2 regions of the Thalassotalea maritima genome follow, and region 1 is predicted to be linked to the other one. Evidence: predicted binding sites of a transcription regulator. Region 1 holds the regulator's gene; the other holds the start of a gene.
The links. The regulator LexA, encoded in region 1, represses DNA repair genes until DNA is damaged. The targets are predictions, from matches to a motif close to TACTGTATNNNNATACAGTA.
Positions count from the first base shown of each region.

Region 2: a site for LexA is predicted at 2,126-2,145, ahead of recN (DNA repair protein RecN). Genes of this name have one in related genera too.

Region 1 covers NZ_CP166919.1:297,054-300,494, reverse strand. The annotation lists gene ACAX20_RS01295 (acyltransferase family protein) at 1-1,797, opposite strand, end outside; gene lexA (transcriptional repressor LexA) at 1,961-2,575, shown strand; gene coxB (cytochrome c oxidase subunit II) at 3,142-3,441, shown strand, end outside.
Region 2 covers NZ_CP166919.1:2,625,126-2,628,566, forward strand. The annotation lists gene ACAX20_RS11720 (DUF6702 family protein) at 1-200, shown strand, start outside; gene grpE (nucleotide exchange factor GrpE) at 284-895, opposite strand; gene nadK (NAD(+) kinase) at 1,084-1,965, shown strand; gene recN (DNA repair protein RecN) at 2,199-3,441, shown strand, end outside.

The DNA.
Region 1 (3,441 bases):
GTTTATCAAATGAACATTATCAGGGTATTTTGAATTGTTAAAATGCCTAATCATATGCACGTTTCTATTCTTGTACCAGTTTAGGCTCGTCCCAACTATGTTATCTAAACTTTCCCCGCTATGAAGCTTATTGTCTATCAGCTGGTTTATTGGCTTCGGAAGCTCCGGTATTGGGTAGAAAATATAAACATTATCTTTTTTAGAAGCTAATAAAGAAATTAACTCATCTATTTGCTCAACAAGAGATAAAGCTTCCCTAGAAATATCAGGCTCACTCTCATCGGTATAATTATCAGCGTTGCCGTCCAAAAGGTGAGCTGTAAAACGGTGATTAAAAACCACATTTTTTATATTATCGTTTTCGATGATATAGTTGATACTGTCATTATACCATTTAGAGCATTCACTAAAATCGGCGGATTTCTTATATGATGGTATACACCCAGAATAGCTAAAATGCTTTAACCCAACCTCGTCAGACTGTAATTTATCAGCTAACGCATAAGCAATTTCTACTGCGTGGCTGTCACCCAAAATAGCCCAAGATATATTTTCACCAAAATACTCACACGACTTTGAAGGCTCTTGATAAGAACCGATATGGCAGGTGTCTCTGTATGGGCTTGGAACTGATTTACCAATTAATTCTTGATAATGATGAGGAGCAAGCTTTAAAAAACCATTATTCACCAACACAATCAGCCCTAATAAACCTATCGAGAAAACAAGGCCAATAGGTTTACATTTTAAGTATTGCGATAATTGCGAGAAATCATTTCTAAATTTAATCGTCTCTATATATTTGTGACTGAGAAAACCCAAGAAGACCGATGCTAAAATGCCTAAATATATAAAATTTTCCGTTAAAGAAAAGTAGAATATCGCAACAACAAAAGGCCAATGCCAAAGGTATATAGAGTAAGACCATTTACCTAGATACTGAAATATAATATTACCTGTGACGAAACTATCATTTCTTTGAGCTTGGATTAGCAAGAACGTCCCTACAACAGGGATTAAAGCTAAATAGCCTGGCCATAAACTGTCTTTTGATATGAATGTATAAGATAAGATTATTAGTACTAACCCAAGCCATTCAAAGGCTTTTTTTCTATTCTCTGCAAGTTTTAACGGGTAGAGGTATGCAACACCACCAATCATCATCTCCCACGCTCTAGTATGCAATAGATAGTATGAAGGATTAGCCCAGTGGTAGGTTGCTATTACACATAAGAAAAACCCGATTACAGTTCCTGCTAAGATGGCCTTTCTCATAGCCATCAATGACATATGCTTTCTCATCGCAATAAGGGCTAGAGGGTAGAGTATGTAAAATTGCCATTCAGCAGATAAAGACCAAGTATGTAAAAGCCATTTTTCGTGTGAAGCTGTGTCAAAGTAGCCAGATTCTGTCCAATATACGATATTGGATAAAAAGGTCATACTACTGAGTACATGCTTTCCTAGTGCTTTGTAATCTAACGGAGTCAGGAAAAATAAGCCGAACACCAGTAAGACCAAACAAAGAACCGCTAATGCAGGTATGATCCTATTAGCCCTTGCAAGGTAAAACTTCGATATCGAAAAAGTTTCTTGCTCGATCCCTTTAAATATTATCCCCGTCATTAGGAAACCGGAGATAACAAAAAATACATCTACTCCCGCAAAACCTCCGGGCATCCAGTTCGCATTAAAATGAAACAACACAACAGCTATTACTGCAATGGCTCTTAGACCATTGATATCTTTTCTAAACTGCACAAGAATATACCAACTGAATAAAATATTTTGGCGCATTTTATCCTAAAAAAACAATAAGACAAAGTCATCCTTATATACCTTCCTACTAAGAGAAATGCGGCAACGAAGTCTATTTAAATAAAACAAACGCTTAGCGGTTGCTTATTACTGCTAGCTGTATATACTAACAGTTACTGTACATATAGACAGGCGACTACGCATGCGAGCCCTAACAGCCAGACAACAACAAATATTTGATCTTATCAAAGAAAAAATCGCCGCTACCGGCATGCCTCCAACCCGCGCAGAAATTGCCAATTTCTTTGGTTTTAAATCTGCCAATGCAGCCGAAGAGCATTTAAAAGCACTTGCGAAAAAAGGCTTTATTGAAATGCTGCCGGGTACCTCGCGCGGTATAAAATTAGCCGAAGAGCATATTGAAGAAGAAGGTCTACCTCTAATTGGTCGTGTCGCTGCTGGAGAGCCAATTTTGGCGCAAGAGCATGTTGAAGATCATTACAAAATAGACGCCAGCTTATTTCATCCAGCAGCCGATTATTTATTGCGTGTTAACGGCGAAAGTATGAAAGATATCGGTATTATGGATGGCGATTTACTTGCTGTGCATCAAACTAAAGATATTCATAATGGTCAGGTTGTGGTTGCTCGCGTCGACGATGATGTCACCGTTAAACGTTATAAACGCGAAGGTAATGTTGTGTACTTACATGCTGAAAATGAAGCCTTTGAACCGATTGTTGTCGATCTAGCATCAACGCCGTTTAATATTGAAGGTATTGCTGTTGGTATTGTTCGCAATGCTGATTGGATGTAAATCAATATCGACAACTAGCGGGCTAGATTAGTTAGCTCGCTGTTCAAAAAACAAGCAAACAGACTCGGTCTTTTTCTTAGCTTTATCATCAAACTCGATTCCTACAACTCTTTCATCAAGCTTGCCTCAAGCATTTTGAGAGTATTTACTCTAGCTCCTACCCCTTGAAAATATTTCTTTTTTTCAATCAAAACACTAGATCTTGTTCAAATTTTAAGTAATCCTAGTTCATGAAATAAACAAAAATGACTCATTGTCTAGCTTAACGCGTAGATAGAGCCATTGAATAATAACAACAAAGCGCGCTAAATCTACACCATTCAAATTATACCCAAACGTAGATTGGTCGTACGTAATAGACTGAATTCCAGAAGTATTTAGTCTAATAACAAAAACAATAATTTACGGAAATTTGCGACATCGAGTGAAGATGTATCCTGTCCTTTTTCTGTATTTTCTTAGGCTTGTTAAGCAGAAGGAGATGTCGAGTGAAGAGAGGTAACCTAGGTTGGCTAGGATTGGCAGGTATATTTGCTAGTCCAGCTTGGGCTGAATCACAATGGAACATGACTAAAGGTGTGACAGACGTCAGCCAAAACGTTTATGACCTCCATATGATGGTGCTGTGGATTTGCACAGCAATTGGTGTGGTTGTATTTGGTGCAATGTTCTGGTCGATGATTTTTCATCGCAAATCTAAAGGCGTCAAGCCGGCCGATTTCCACGAAAGTACCAAAGTTGAAATTCTTTGGACAGCCATTCCTGTTTTGATCTTAATCGGTATGGCATGGCCAGCAACCACTGCCCTAATTGATATGGAAGATAACAGCAACTCTGATATCACCATTCAAGTTACCGGTTCTCAG
Region 2 (3,441 bases), 980 kb from region 1:
AAATCGAGCAACCACAAGGGCTCACCTCCGTATTCGTAAAAATGCGTGCGCTACAAGATGTCTGGCCTGGTCAAGTAAACCAAATTAATGTGGAATACACCAACAGTGCATTAATGGAGAAAAAAGTGCGTTCGGTACGTGTTACCGAAGAAGATGATTGGCAGGAGCTCGTTATCGATAGAGCCCCTGGCAACGACTAACCACTTAATGTCATAGCCGTTAATTTTAGCTACAAAAAAGGCTTGTCATTGACAAGCCTTTTTCATCAGCATGGTAACCAAAGTTACTTCGATACCATTACCATGGCTGGACGGATCAAGCGGCCATTTAATTCATACCCCTTTTGCATTACGGCAATAACGGTATTAGCGGCAACGCCTTCAACTTCTTGCATTGACATTGCTTGATGAAATTCAGGATTGAATGGTTGATCTTGTGGATCAACCGCTTTAACACCAAACTTATCTAACCCTGATAACAAACCTTGTAGGGTTAAGTTAACGCCTTCATAGGTGTTTTTCTGTGCTTCATCTTCAGCGTCGATGGTTGCTAAACCACGCTCTAAGTTATCAACCACAGTTAACATTTCACCAGCAAACTTCTCTAACGCAAATTTACGTGCTTTTTCAACATCTTGCGCACTACGACGACGAATGTTTTCAACTTCAGCTTTAGCGCGAACAACACTGTCTTTCTGCTCATCGATGGTTGCTAAGGCAGCAGCTAACTTCTGCTCTAGTTCAGCAATTTTCTCTTGCTCTGGCGATAATTCAACAACATTTTCTGCTTGCTCAGTCTCAGCAGCTGTCTCGATAACATCAGCTTCAGTCGCTGAGTTCATTTCTTCTTGCACAACTTCTTGCTGTGGCTCGGTTTTATTTGACTCTGTGGTCATTGAAAACTCCCAAATTTCTTACAGCGATAAAACGCTAGTGCTCTATATTTCTGAGGTAATTAATGGGGGCATTATAACCGCTTTCAAGAGATATTTTGACTAAAAATATCATTGCGTCTTTACAATAATTAAAATCTTGGTAAAACTGCCATAATAAATCAATACATAAAGGCAATTAAGACAACCGCATGGCTAACATTTATCAGACCATTGGACTTATCGGTAAACCCGATCATGACGGTGCGTTGGCAACCATTGCTGCTTTACATCATTATTTACAGGATCACGGCTACACGGTGATGATTGAAAGCAAAGTTGCTAAGGAGCTTAACAAAGATGCCAGTGTAACATTCGATATTGTCGATATTGGCGTACAAGCAGATCTTGCCGTAGTGGTGGGTGGTGACGGCTACATGCTGGGAGCAGCCCGTGTACTTGCAAGCCATGATATTGATGTGGTCGGAGTTAACCGCGGTAATCTTGGCTTTCTTACCGACTTATCACCGGATAACTTAATTGAACCACTGGACGCCATTTTAGCCGGAAAATCTAAAACCGAAAATCGCAGCTTGCTTTACGCTGAAGTCTATCGTCATGGTCAATTAAAAAGTGCTAATGCGGCGATGAATGAGGCGGTATTACACCCAGGCAAAGTTGCTAGCATGATGGAGTTTGCGGTTTACCTTGATGACGCTTTTATGTTTTCACAGCGCAGTGACGGCATCATTATCTCCACACCGACTGGGTCAACCGCTTACTCAATGTCCGCAGGTGGGCCAATTATGACGCCTAACCTTAATGCCTTAACCTTAGTGCCAATGTTTCCACACACACTCACGTCAAGGCCTATCGTTGTTGATGGTGATGCTGAAATAAAAATTGTTGTTGCCGCAAATAATCACGAAGAATTGCAAGTGAGTTGTGATGGTCACGTTATCTTAGCGGTAATGCCAGGCGACGAAATACGCATTAGAAAAAACAAAGATACCTTACGTCTCGTTCACCCACTAGATTACGATTACTTTAATGTGCTGCGTACTAAACTGAGTTGGGGCAACAAGGTGTATTAACGGATAATGAGCTGAACCCACAGATTATTCAGTCCGCTCAACCCAAAACTCGAAAAAGCATTAAAGTTATTGATAAATAAGAAGTTATCAATAACTTTAATGCTTTTTTATTGCTCGTTAAAAATTCCACTTGCAAAGCTGAAAAAACACTGTTAATTTTCACTGTATAAATAAACAGTAACCTATAGTTACGCATTGATATTGCCAATTCGAAACGCTTTGCAGAGGCCACTATGCTTATCAACCTATCGATTAAAAATTTTGCGATTGTCAGTTTTGTCGAAATAGACTGGCAACATGGCATGACCACCATCACCGGTGAAACGGGCGCAGGTAAGTCGATTGCCATTGATGCTTTAGGCCTGTGCTTGGGCGATAGAGCGATGAGTAATACCGTAAGACCTGGTGCTGATAAAGCCGAAATTTGTGCAAGTTTCGATGTAAGTAAACTACCGAAAGTACAAAAATGGCTGTTGCATCATGACTTACAGCAAGAAGATGAATGCATCATTCGCCGTGTGATCTCAAAAGAGGGCCGCTCGAAAGGCTATGTTAATGGCTGCCCGGTGCCGTTATCGCAATTAAAGGACATTGGCCAATACCTCATTAATATTCACGGTCAACATGATCATCAGTTACTATTAAAGCCGAGTGAGCAAAGACGCTTACTCGATGATTATGGCAAGCACCAAAAGCTACTTAAGCAAATTGGTCAATTACATCGCCAATACACCAGTCTGCTCAACGAAAAGCAAGCACTGCAAGCAAGCCACGATAAACGCCAAGCTGAAATGCAATTATTGCAATATCAAGTAAAAGAATTCGACGAATTTGCATTACAAGCAAATGAATTTGAACAGCTAGAGAATGATTTTAAGCGCCATGCTAATGCCCAACAATTACTGCAAACATCAGAGCTTTGTTTAGCACAGCTTGCTGGCGATGACGCCTACTCGATATTGTCACTTATTCAACAATGTGGCGATCAACTGCATAAGCTGGCCGAGCTTGACAGCAATGCGCAGACAATCGCAGACATGGTAGAGGACGCACGCATATCACTGCAAGAGGCACAACATGATTTGAGTCATTATCAACAGAGTATTGATATCGATCCGCAAACCTATGCTTTAATAGAGGAGCGCTATTCATTCGCCTTACAGCTTTCTCGGAAACACCAAGTATTACCTGAAGCCTTATATGATTATCACCAACAACTGCGTCAACGACTGGCATCTATTGGTGATGATGACAGTCGATTAGAGTTCATTGATGGTGAGCTCATTGATGTCTGCCAAAGCTATCAACAATTAGCGGCACAATTAACCCAAGCAAGACAGCGCGCAGGGGAAAAGCTTGCCAAACAAATTAGTCAATCGATGCACCAACTCAACATGGAAAATGCGCGTTTTTCTGTCCAATTACAACAACACCCGCAGCAACAGCTAAGCAGGCATGGCCAAGATGACATAGAGT